Regions from separate parts of the Bacillus sp. MT94 genome, predicted to be linked through region 3. Evidence: riboswitches for the same ligand, from Rfam matches in the RefSeq annotation. Region 3 holds a riboswitch; each other region holds the start of a gene.
The links. Region 3 has a riboswitch for thiamine pyrophosphate ahead of AC1Q51_RS24010 (MTH1187 family thiamine-binding protein). Riboswitches for the same ligand answer to the same signal wherever they lie in the genome.

Region 1 (4,433 bases), on a different contig from region 3:
CTTATGCAGATTTAGAGCAAGAAGGACTCATTTATGCAGTTAAAGGAAAAGGGAACTTTGTTGCGAAGGTGGATATATCTAACACTTCGTCTGTTGAAATAGATTGGAAAAATAAACTTAATACAGTGACCGCATTAGCGGACGAATTAGATTTAATGAAACATGGTGTTCGTTGGGAAAAGGGAATGATTGTTTTTAATAGTATAGCCCCGGATGAGAAGCTATTTGATGTTGAAAATTTCAAAAGAGCTTTTCTTACTCGTATGTCCATTGAAGGGGACATCGTATTGAACTACGGATATGCAAAGGGATATAGACCGTTAATGAATTATTTACTTCATTACATGGAAATGAAAGGTGTAGACATTTCGAATAAAGATATTCTAATTACAAATGGATTTACAGAAGGATTGGATATTGTACTCTCTTCTTTATCAAAAAAATCCGGTCGTGTCATTTGTGAGAATCCAACTCACCATGCTGCACTTAAGCTTTTCCGTTTACATGGACTTGAAGTTCATGGGATTGATATGCATGAGGATGGTATTGATACGAATGAAGTTGAAAAAAGTTTGCGTGAAAAAGATTTTGATTTTGCTTATTTAATTCCTTCTTATCATAATCCAACCGGTATTGTTACGAGTTCAGAGAAAAGAACGGAATTGATGAGGTTATTCTCAAAATACAACGTTCCTATTATAGAGGACGGATTTAATGAAGAATTACGTTATTCAGGTTCACATTTAGCTCCATTATTAACTTTTGCTGGTGCTGGCAATAATGTGATTTATATTAGTAGCTTTTCAAAGGTACTTTTCCCTGGTTTACGTGTAGGGTGGATTATTGCAGATAAAGAGCTGATTCATTATTTAGAAAGCGTAAAAAGAGCAAGAACGATTCACACATCTACGCTAGATCAAGCTGTTCTGTTTCAATATTTACATGAGGGATATTTTGAAAAATATTTAAAAAAGGCAAGATCTGTTTATAAGAAAAAATATGAGTTAGCTGTCGGGGCATGTAACCAGTACATTCCTTTCAAAAGAATGACTGGAGATGGTGGACTGCATTTATTTATAGAGCTAGAAGAGCATATGAACGCCCGCACACTTTTACAAAAGTGTTATGAGAAAGGCGTTACGTTTTCACCTGGAGATGTTTTTTACTCTGATGGAGAAGGAGCGAACACTTTCCGATTAGGGTTTTCGCGCTTGAAAGAAGAAGAAATAGTTCGGGGAATTAAAATAATTGGTGATACATTAAAAAATGAAAATTGGAGTTGAGAAAATGAAAATCGGTGTTATTATGGGCGGGGTATCGTCTGAAAAACAAGTTTCAATTATGACCGGGAATGAAATGATTGCTCATTTAGATAAAAATAAGTATGAAATAGTCCCAATTACATTAAATGAAAAAATGGATTTAATTGAAAAAGCGAAAGACATTGACTTTGCATTGCTCGCATTACACGGAAAATACGGAGAAGATGGGACAGTTCAAGGAACACTGGAGAGTTTAGGGATTCCTTATAGCGGAAGTAATATGTTATCTAGTAGTATATGTATGGATAAAAATATTTCGAAAAAGATTTTACGTTATGAAGGTGTAGAAACACCAGATTGGATTGAACTTACAAAAATGGAGGATCTAAATCTTGATGAGTTAGATAAGTTAGGATTTCCATTAGTGGTAAAACCAAACTCCGGCGGATCGAGTGTCGGGGTGAAAATCGTTTACAATAAAAATGAATTGATCTCAATGCTAGAAACTGTATTCGAATGGGATTCTGAAGTAGTAATTGAGAAGTATATAAAAGGTGATGAAATTACATGTTCTATTCTGGATGGAAAACAGTTACCTATAGTTTCAATTCGACATGCAGCCGAGTTTTTTGATTACAATGCAAAATATGATGATACTAGTACAGTTGAGGAAGTTATCGAACTTCCAGCAGAAATTAATGAACGTGTAAATAAAGCTTCACTGGCTTGTTATAAAGCATTAAAATGTAGTGTTTATGCAAGAGTTGATATGATGGTGAAGGACGGAATTCCATATGTAATGGAAATTAATACATTACCAGGGATGACACAATCAAGCCTATTGCCCAAAAGTGCAGAAGCAGCGGGAATTAGTTATAGCAAACTATTAGATATGATTATTGAAACATCATTAAAAGTTAGAAATGAAGAAGGGTTTTAAGGAGATTATATAACTAATTCTTTTGACAGTTTCACGAAGTATGCTATGATGAATACATTATAAAAACAAAATATTTATCCACTAGGGGGGCCTTTTATAGGCTGAGATCAAATGTGATTTTGAGACTCTTAGTACCTGATCTGGTTAATGCCAGCGTAGGGAAGTGGGAAAGACGTTGCTATTTAATGAGTAAATAAATACTGTCAATTTCACTTTCTTTACGCCTGTAAAGAAAGTTTTTTTATTTTACAGCTTTAATAATTGTGGATAAATACTTATATTTTATACATTAGTGGAGGGATTTAAATGACTTTTTCACAATCATTACGTAAAGAAGTAGATTCAATTTGGGAAGCGAGTTTTAACCATCCTTTTGTAAAAAAACTTGGTGAAGGAACATTAGATTTAGCTAGTTTTCGCTATTATGTGCTTCAAGATTCATATTATTTGAGTCATTTTGCTAGAGTACAAACTTTAGGAGCTGCAAAAGCTCTTGAATTAGAGACGACAGCTCGTATGGCACATCATGCTCAAAATACATATGAGGCCGAGTTATCTTTACATGAGAATTTTGCTAAAAAGCTAGGGATAACAAAAGAAGAAAAAGATAATTTTATTCCTGCGCCAACTGCATATGCGTATACTTCACATATGTATCGTGCTGCGTATGAAGGGCATTTAGGAGATATCATTGCAGCAATTTTACCTTGCTATTGGTTGTATTATGAAATTGGCGAACGCTTAAAAGAGTGCCAGCCGGAAGAGCCAATTTATAACGAATGGATTTCTGCTTATGGATCTGATTGGTTCCGTACGCTAGTTGAAGAACAAATTACACGTTTAGATACTATCGCTGAAAAAGTAACAGAGGTAGACCTCAAACGTATGAAACAGCATTTTATTATTAGCAGTCAATATGAATATTCATTTTGGGAAATGGCTTATACATTAGAAAAGTGGCCAGTGGATACAGACGTAAAAGACGTAATTGGATAAAGAATAGAAATAATGTTATAGATAGGTATGGATCATACCTATCTATATATTTTTTCTTGTCAAATTTGCGCAAAGTCATTAGTGCTACGGATATGGCGAAATAAAATATCGATAATTTAGCTCATTTACTTGTCTACGCATTAACTGGATAAACTTCTGTCACATTTATTTTACAATCAAAGAACGTAAATGTTGGTGGTATGAAGTTAAATAAGAAAAGAAACCCGAGCTGTTAGCTGTAACGGAGTTGTTTTTTCTTTGCAGGAATTTCTAAATTATCATGGAGTGTTGTTAATACGATATGCAAATATGCATATCGTATTTTTTTGAGTTCTTTATGTGTTAAAATTAGATATAAAGATATGGAAATATAAAGAAGCAAAAGCAGGAATATCCAATAAATTTTGAGAGGTGTTATATGTTTACAAATAAGAAATTAATTCGATTTGGTTTATCGTTGTTTGTATTTTTAGGGATAATTAATTTTACAATCAGCTATTTCCAAACATATCTTGAAACAGCAGCAGATATTAAATGGGTAATTCCAGAAATTTGGAAAACTATTTTGCTAGATGTTCCTCAAGGTATACTTGTTCTTTTAGGCGCAATTGCTTTATATGATTTCACAAAAGAGGCATCACAAAAAGACGCATCAATCTAAGTGTGTCTTTTTTCTATTAGGAATTTCATAGAGAGTTTGGCTGGAGAAATAGAATGAAAAGCCCTAATAAGGGCTTTTTTCTTTGTAGGAATTTCTTATCTGTCATAGAAACCGGTTACTTGGAGGTGTTATAGTGAAAGGCATTTACAGTACAGAAAAATCTAAGCGGCAGACGGAAATATATAGGATATGACAACATAATTATTGAGAAATTAATTGAATTTAGTAGGTATGAAGATATGAGGCTAGAATTCATATTTTTTAATTTTTATTTATCCCGCATTAACGGGCTGTTCGTAAAAGCCTGATTGGTGAGGGCTAATAATCAGCGGGGGATGAACTCCCCCCACTGATTAAAGTTTCATTTTATAAAAATGAGCCCATAGCAAAAATAGGTATATGAACAAGGTGCATCATTTAGTGATAAGTCATACTTTGTTGGTGTACGTATTGAACTTAGTTTATAGCACTATTTTTACTTAGATGTAACGAACAGAAATATAGGGAAGCATCAATGAGGTTGTATTTTATAAACGGAGGTTATGAAAATGAATCAGTTTCAACAAGAACTACA
Region 2 (4,433 bases), on a different contig from region 3:
ACCGTCCGATTCGTAAAAAATCGGCAATACGGAAAGCATCTATTTTATCGGTCTTATCTTCTTCAAAGAGTTTTTTATACCGATGGATGGCTTTTGGATTTTGTACGACCACTTCCACGTCTAAAGCCCTCAAATCCTTATCTTCCGTTAGGAACATGGAAGGATGGAAACTATAGACGGAAGTAGATTCCATGCCAATGACAATTTTTTTATAGTTGTACAACTGGTGAAAATGGAGAACATCCTCCTTAATGGCGTTGGCACCATTCACATCGTTTGAAAGACAAATTTCTTTCAAAACAGTGTCATGACTGTCAAGAAAACATACATCAAGTTTTTCAGAGCTTACATCAATAGCTACGAATAATCTCAAAGAAAGGACCTCCTTTCTTTGAATAGTATTTGGAATGAGCTTGGATACTGTGGGATCTTCCTAGAGTCCAAAACATAGCCACAACCTCGCGTATGAGTATTCAATGATTGCCTTCATCTAAGCTGCCCTCCCACCACTATGAGAGGTAAGTGAAGGAAACCGATACAGCTTGTGCGTATGCAGTGCATTTTGGTCTGGGTCACAGTCTTTTAACGTGGTCGAACTACAGGAGGAGTAAGCATATTCCCGATGGGTCCATTTCTGCACTTCCATTATCTGGAGAAATCCCCCAGTATCCAAGACTAAATTTTACCCATACATCATTTTTTTGATGTAGCTCTTGAAGATAAAAACTATTTAATTTTCAAGGAACAGTTATTAACTTAAAACTTATTATACGAGGAGGGTGTATCATGAAAAAAATATGCTTTGTATTAATTGTCGACGCTGGTATAAATTATGGTTCAATATTTTCTCTACCATTTTTAAGGAATCAGAATGATTTGAAGGAATATTTTTCTAAGTATTATGATGTTTCAATTAATTATATCAGGGATAAAAACTCAGTTGACTATTTGGTAGTTCCCAAACCGTGTCCAGCTTTTGATAATGAAAATAATCTTCCAATAATTGAAGTACCAGCAATCTTATTTATGGAAAAGAATTTTGAAAAAATAAAGACTTATATAGACAATTATTTTTCTAATAACTCATAAAGAAAATAAAAGTACAGTAAAAAGAAGTCCGATAAAAAACGAGTGGTGTAGAATATTTCTATTAATCATTCGTTTTTTATTATATTTACATATATTTTTTAAAAGAGGATTATAGACGTTCTGAAAAAAATTAATTATAACAAGAACAGTGTTCGTGCTACTATCTACGGTTATTTTTTGTACTAAGTACCCCTTTAACTAACAAGACAACAAAAAATAATTAACGTATTAAGGAAAAATGTTACAATAAATGTAAGAGTTTTTTCTTTGAGTTTTAGCTCTGAATAATAAAGGTAGTTAAATCACTAAATGGAGGAGCAGGTCAATTTTGTTCCTTGTATAGTAAATTGTTACCTATCTCTATTGCAGGTTGTATGGCAGGTAGCAGTTGTAGCGAAATGCAGTAGAGACAAAGGCTCTTTGTCAAACGGGACTGATGAATGTATTTGGCAAGTAAAAAATGGTTCTTTCCGGAGTTGGTTGAAAAGTCTCATTCTCTCCAAAAGTAGAATCTTTGTCCGCAATGTGGAGAATTTGCATCGACCATACATGATTCTTTTAATAAGCTTTAACTTGTTTATGCTCCCTTCGGCAAGACCATTATTATTCTCATAAGTTACCGCATTTCTGACAGCTTCAATATCCCCGGCTAATCCATTCGTAAAGCTCTTAAACTCTTGTATATTAGTATTCTTCATTTTCTCAATACAATGGTCGAAATTCTCAACACTCTTTGTGGTGAAGATGTTTTTAAACTCCCATGTTAAGTCATAAACTATTTTTACAATAGGGTGTTCTTCGTAATTATTGTTGGTATTATGACGTATGTTCAAGCATATTATTTAACGTGGATGATTCCATAAAGAGAAAAAGAAATAACCTTTGCATTTTTCAGATTATCGTGTATGATGGGAAAGTATTGAAAATTAAATCAGTGATAAACTAGGGGTGCCTAACGTATGCGTAGGCTGAGAGAGAAGCGCGTGAACTTCTTAACCCTTTGGACCTGATCTGGCTCGTACCAGCGTAGGGAAGTTAACGGCTTTACATAATGATGTCTTTATGAGCCAGGTCCTTATTTTTTTATGGACCTGGCTCTTTTTATTTTGGCATGCGCTGGCCATATCTCGTCCTTGTCACGAACAGGGGGGCAATAAAATTTATGAAACAATCTGTTTCAGCTGAGCAAATTGAATTGAAATCGAGTTTACCAGGGAGTAAGAAAGTATATGTGGGTGGACCACGAGAAGGCATGAAAGTACCGATGCGTGAGATTAAACAAAGCGAAACAAATGGCGTTCCAAATCCGCCAATTCGTGTGTATGATACGAGCGGACCTTATACGGATCCTGAGTATAAAGTGGAGTTAGAAAAGGGGATTCCAACGCCGCGCCATTCTTGGATTCTGGGGCGTGGTGATGTAGAAGCATACGAAGGGCGTGAAGTGAAACCAGAGGATGACGGTGTGAAAGTGGCTTCGAAACATACACCTGTTTTCCCGCAGATGGATCGCAAGCCACTTAGAGCAAAGCAAGGTGCAAACGTTACGCAAATGCACTATGCACGTAATGGCATTATTACGTCTGAGATGGAGTATGTTGCGATTCGTGAAGGGGTAGAGCCGGAGTTTGTTCGTAAGGAAATCGCAGAAGGCCGCGCTATTTTACCAGCGAATATTAATCATCCAGAAGCTGAACCGATGATCATCGGGCGTAATTTCCATGTGAAGGTAAACGCGAATATCGGAAACTCAGCTGTATCTTCTTCGATTGCAGAAGAAGTAGAGAAGATGACATGGGCAACGCGCTGGGGTGCAGATACGATTATGGATTTATCTACAGGTAAAAATATTCATACGACGCGTGAGTGGATTATTCGTAACGCGCCTGTACCAGTTGGAACTGTACCGATTTATCAAGCGCTGGAAAAAGTAAACGGAATTGCAGAAGATTTAACGTGGGAAGTATATCGTGATACGTTAATTGAGCAGGCGGAGCAAGGCGTTGATTACTTTACAATTCACGCTGGTGTATTGCTTCGTTACATTCCAATCACGGCAAAGCGTACGACAGGTATCGTTTCGCGCGGTGGTTCGATTATGGCGCAGTGGTGTCTATTCCATCATAAAGAAAACTTCCTATATACTCACTTTGAAGAGATTTGTGAAATTATGAAGCAGTACGATGTTTCGTTCTCTCTTGGAGATGGATTACGTCCAGGGTCTATTGCAGATGCAAATGACGAAGCACAGTTTTCTGAGCTTGAAACACTTGGCGAATTAACCAAAATTGCTTGGAAACATGATGTGCAAGTTATGATTGAAGGACCTGGACACGTACCGATGCACTTAATTAAAGAGAATATGGAGAAAGAGCTTGATATTTGTCAGGGCGCGCCGTTTTACACACTTGGGCCGCTAACGACAGATATTGCACCAGGTTATGACCATATTACATCTGCAATTGGAGCTGCTATGATTGGCTGGTTTGGAACAGCGATGCTTTGTTATGTAACGCCGAAAGAACATTTAGGTTTGCCAAACAAAGATGATGTACGCACGGGTGTTATTACGTATAAAATTGCAGCGCATGCGGCTGATCTTGCGAAAGGACATAAAACGGCTCATCAGCGTGATGATGCACTTTCAAAAGCACGCTTCGAATTCCGTTGGCGCGATCAATTTAATTTATCTTTAGATCCTGAACGTGCGATGGAATATCATGATGAAACGTTGCCGGCAGAAGGGGCAAAGACAGCTCACTTCTGTTCAATGTGTGGACCGAAGTTTTGTAGTATGAGAATTTCACATGATATTCGTGAGTATGCAAAAGAAAATGATTTAGAAACGACAGAAGCAATTGAAAAAGGAATGAAAGAGAAAGCAGAAGAATTTAAAGAAGCTGGTAGTCATTTATATCAATAATATGTTACACCTCTTTACTTGATTGATCACACTGTAGTACCTAACTTTATTATAGAAGAAGCCCCATTTGCTAAGACGGTAGCAAATGGGGCTTCTGTTGTTTATAAGGCGAAGAAGAGATGTACCCAGTAGAATAAGAGGAATAGTGTGACGACTGTTGTGAGCGGGATAACGATAAGGGATACACTTAAATAGTCTTTCCATTTTACTTTAATTTTGTTTTGTTTCAGAATATACATCCAAATGAGTGAAGCTAGTGTACCAATTGGTAGTAATAGTGAGCCGATGTCACTACCAATGATGTTTGCAAGATAGATTGTTTTTAATGTGACTGGATCTAGTCCCATTTCTGTTAATGTAATTGTACCAATCATAAGGGCAGGATGGTTATTGAAGACGTTAGAGAGGATGGATACAAGTC
Region 3 (4,433 bases):
CTTCTTCCGCTGGTCCTCCCCAGCCGCCATAACGTTTACCTTCAAAATCTTTCGGTGACGTCATATTATCTTTCTTAAGCGATGCAAACGCTGAAGTGTTATGCTGAATAATCGCTCCTACAGATACAACAGGAATTCCTTCCACACGAGCTAATGTTACATTTTCTTGTGCGCTTATTGCGAAGTCTGCTTTTCCTGATGCTATCATTTGCTCTGCTGTTACATTGTCACCTGGTTGAATAATTTCTACATCTAATCCTTGCTTTTTGTAATAATCTTTCGTTTGCGCTACATACAAGCCAGTATGATTCGTATTTGGAAACCAATCTAATACTACTTTTACTTTTTGATCTTTACTTGCACTTTCTTCTTTCTTCGCCGGATTACATCCAGCCACACCTACCGCTACTAAGGCAGCTAACATAACTTTCAAACCTTTTTTCATTTTCTGCCGTCCTTTCTATATATCCATGGTGCTGTTATTCTTGCCATAAACTCTACGATAAAATACAGGCATAATGTCACTATAACGATGATTGCTGCAACACCAAATACTCGGGCAGTCAAAAAGGATTTTGTAGCCCTCGTAAGCATAACGCCTAATCCTTCACTTGCACCGAGCCATTCTCCGATAATTGCCCCCATTACGCTATATGTAACTGCAATTTTTAAACCGGAGAAAAAGTATGGAAGCACTGCTGGAAATTTTACTTTCTGGTAAACTTGCCATTTTGTCGCCTTCATTGTTTGTAAAAGCTTCAACATGTTTTTATCTACTGTTTGAAAACCTTCTAAAATACTAAGCGCAATTGGGAAGAAACAAACGAGTATTACGACCATTACTTTCGGCAACATCCCATATCCAAACCAAATAATAAATAGCGGTGCAAGTACAACAATTGGAATTGTTTGCGAAATAACGAGCAATGGATTTATTAAAATACGAAATAACGGTATAACGTCCATAATAATTGCGATGCTCGTCCCCAATAAAATTGCAAAGAATAGTCCAATTATAACTTCCTGCAGTGTTTGCATCGTATTTGGTAATAGTAAATCTTTCATCCCAATTAATTCTTGAACAATGGCAGAAGGCTTTGGTAAAATCCACGGTTCGATTTTAAATAATGAAACAGATCCTTCCCATATCGCAATGAGAAGGATAAGCCAAATAGTTGTAATAAGTTTAGATTGCTTCTGGTTTTGCATATTCATCACGGTACTTCCAAACCTTTTCATCTATCGTTACACCAGTGCTTGGACGATAATGGATTTTAATAGAAGTAATCACTTCTTCTGCTCCAGCATCGACGCAAGCTTGTTGCGCACGTTTAACGACATCAAGAAGTACATCTAATTCTCCTTCCAAAGTTGTTTCCATTGCCCCTACTTCATAACGAACTCCCGATTGTTGCACAACTTCAATTGCTTTATCGACAACAGAATATACATCTTTCGTTTTCGCTTGTGGTACTACTGAAAATGACATTGTAACTTGTTGTGACATAATAAAATCCCCCTTATAAAATTAGATTTCAAAAATAAGAAAAGGCTTTCCTACTGCGTAGGAAAGCCTTGTATGCAAGTTATTATAGAATAACATATGCTACATCACTTTAAGTAACTCCCTACGCTGGCATTATCCAGATCAGGTTGAGGGTCGATGTTTACTTACATCCTCTCAGCCAATTGGCTCCCCGGTCCTTAATTCGTTTTCATTGTAGCATGATTTATTTTATTGAACAAACAAAAGCATGCATAATCATTTCATTATTTTTGGAAAATATCCAACTTTTTCACCATGAGCTAATAACTGCTGTATAAATTCTTTATTGATTGCTGGTACTATCAATTCTTTTTTCTTAATCCATTCATTCGTTCTACGCGTACCCATTACAATTTCAGATTGCTGCGCTCCATCTCCTGCAACTTGAGAAGCAATTAACTCTGCTATTACTTCATTTTCCTTCGCTAATTCAAGTCCGGTATTTACATATTCTGAAAGTGGAACCATTTCAAGATTGTATCCACACTCTCCAATTAACTGTATAAATTGTTCAAACTCAATTTGATGTGGATGACAAATATGTAACGTCTCTCCTACAATTTGCGAATCTTTTAAATACGATACAATTGATTTACTAGCAAAATCAATTGGTGTGAAATCAACTTTCCACTTCACATTTGGTGCTTTCCCAATTAATAGCATTGTTTTAATAAGACGATAAAATGCGTTTCCTTCAATATTTTGTTGGAACGAACCTGTTTCTGAATGACATGCTAAATTACCTGCACGATAAATATTTCCGCGCAAACCATTTTTCATTGCTTCACGAACAATGTTTTCCGCTTGTAGTTTACTATTTGAATATACATTCTCTAAGTCTACACTGTAATTAAAATCACCAGTTTTCATGTATGTATCCCATTGATCTACCGCTAATTCTAACGGGATACCAATTGTAGAAATAAAATGGAATGTAGCACCTTTCTCCGCTAATGCTAGCATACGGCTAGTTCCTTGGACATTTATATTTTCAAATTGTTTTACATCTCCAAAATGTCTTACATCTGCACCGCAATGAATTATCGTATCCATCTTAGAACTGATGAACATAAATTCTTCTTCGCTCATCCCAAGATACTCTTCCCCCAGATCACCAGCTACGGCCTGTATACGCTGTAACCATTCTTCACATATATCACTAAAGTAGCCTGTTAATGTATCTATAATTCTTTGTTGCACATCTTTGGTTGGTCTTACTAAACAATAAATAGTAGCAGATGTATCTCTCAACAATTCATATAATATGTGTGATCCTAAATAACCAGTAGCTCCTGTTAAAAAGACATTTGAAATCTGGGTTTCTTCCAAAACGTTTGCATACGTAATATTATCTGGTTCGTGAATCAGTTTATATTCACGAAATACTTCTTCTTTCTCTACTTTTACTTCTCGCTCAATTCGAGCTAATCCATATATCGTTCTTTCTTTAAAGAAATCTTGAATTGTTAAATGTGAAAAATCTTCTTTTAACAATGTTAAGACTCGTAATACTTTTAATGAATGTCCACCAATTGTAAAGAAATCATCATGCACTCCAACTTTTGAAATTCCTAATACTTCCGCCCAAGCGCGCGCTATTTGTTTCTCTGCTTTATTAGAAGGTGCAACATATTCTTGTAGACGAACCGGTTCATACTTTTCTTCTAACTGAGCTAACTTCTTAACATCAATCTTTTTATTAGGTGTAAGTGGTAATTCATTAATATAAATTAGTTTAGATGGCACCATATAATCTGGTAATTGCTCTTGTAACTGATAAACTAATTCTGGTATTTCTTTTTTATTTAAAGTTGTATAGAACGCGATTAAATATTGGCTACCTTCCTTACTCTTCTTAGCAAAAACAGCATTTTCTTTTATATTATGATTTTGAGAAATTTTACTTTGGATTTCTCCTAGTTCAATACGATGTCCTCTAATCTTTACTTGATCATCTTTCCGATGTAAAAATTCTATATTTCCATCCTCTAACAACTTAACAATATCACCTGTTTTGTATATATTAACTATAGGATTAAAAGGGTTCTGAATAAAAGCTTCAATTGTTTTATTAGGCTTATTAAAATACCCTTTTGCTAATCCTACTGAATCTATATATAATTCACCAGGTACACCAATTGGACAAAGATTCATATTCTCATCCAAAATCATAACTTGATAATTAGCACATGGTTTACCAATGGGAATACTCGCAACATCCTCATTTAACTGACTAGGTATTTTATAGGTTGTCGTCACTACAGTACATTCTGTCGGTCCGTATACATTATGAATTTCAACATTTGTACCTATCCTTTCTCTCCACAATTTAATAACCTCTACAGGCAACATTTCACCGCCAATCGCAATTCTTTTTAGGGAAGCTAGCTTATATATATCTTCTTCTGCTAAATAAGTTGCTACTTGTCGAACAAAAATTGTTGCTAATGCCAAGATCGAAGTTGCTTTCACTTTATAGATTGCATTTGCAAATGCTTCTACAGACAATCGCTCTTCCTCTAATAATACATACAAGTTTCCTCCGCAGAATAAAGAAGCAAATGACTCCCATACAGAAGCATCGAAACTAAAAGAAGGAAATTGGGCAAATACATCCTCTTCTGTCAATTCATATTGCTTTTGCATCCAAGTGTACAGATTAACAACCCCTCTATGTGCTAACATCGTTCCCTTTGGATTCCCTGTTGAACCAGACGTATAAATCATATAAGCTACATCATCACAATGAATAGACAACTTTACATCTATATCTTCACAAGTTTCACTATCATACATTGAAACTGTTTGAACTCCATCACATGTTATAGGCGTCTCTTTCATCAATATAACTTTCGCTTGGCTATCTTGAATAATGTACTGTATTCTA

Region 1: it holds a riboswitch for thiamine pyrophosphate, as region 3 does, so the genes downstream of both, tenA (thiaminase II) here and AC1Q51_RS24010 (MTH1187 family thiamine-binding protein) in region 3, are expected to answer to the same signal.
Region 2: it holds a riboswitch for thiamine pyrophosphate, as region 3 does, so the genes downstream of both, thiC (phosphomethylpyrimidine synthase ThiC) here and AC1Q51_RS24010 (MTH1187 family thiamine-binding protein) in region 3, are expected to answer to the same signal.

Annotation. Positions count from the first base shown of each region.
Region 1 covers NZ_JBXAEZ010000001.1:914,015-918,447, forward strand. Annotated here, with positions in the region: gene pdxR (MocR-like pyridoxine biosynthesis transcription factor PdxR) at 1-1,283, shown strand, start outside; gene AC1Q51_RS04365 (D-alanine--D-alanine ligase) at 1,288-2,202, shown strand; TPP riboswitch at 2,276-2,381, shown strand; gene tenA (thiaminase II) at 2,509-3,198, shown strand; gene AC1Q51_RS04375 (DUF3937 family protein) at 3,617-3,859, shown strand; gene AC1Q51_RS04380 (heterocycloanthracin/sonorensin family bacteriocin) at 4,408-4,433, shown strand, end outside.
Region 2 covers NZ_JBXAEZ010000004.1:299,581-304,013, reverse strand. Annotated here, with positions in the region: gene AC1Q51_RS16765 (IS110 family RNA-guided transposase) at 1-373, opposite strand, end outside; gene AC1Q51_RS16760 (hypothetical protein) at 787-1,089, shown strand; gene AC1Q51_RS16755 (transposase) at 1,440-1,835, opposite strand; partial or broken gene AC1Q51_RS16750 (L-lactate permease) at 1,881-1,952, shown strand; TPP riboswitch at 2,024-2,139, shown strand; gene thiC (phosphomethylpyrimidine synthase ThiC) at 2,252-4,012, shown strand; gene AC1Q51_RS16740 (arsenic transporter) at 4,114-4,433, opposite strand, start outside.
Region 3 covers NZ_JBXAEZ010000008.1:94,592-99,024, forward strand. Annotated here, with positions in the region: gene AC1Q51_RS24000 (ABC transporter substrate-binding protein) at 1-445, opposite strand, end outside; gene AC1Q51_RS24005 (ABC transporter permease) at 442-1,215, opposite strand; gene AC1Q51_RS24010 (MTH1187 family thiamine-binding protein) at 1,187-1,507, opposite strand; TPP riboswitch at 1,609-1,710, opposite strand; gene AC1Q51_RS24015 (non-ribosomal peptide synthetase family protein) at 1,763-4,433, opposite strand, start outside.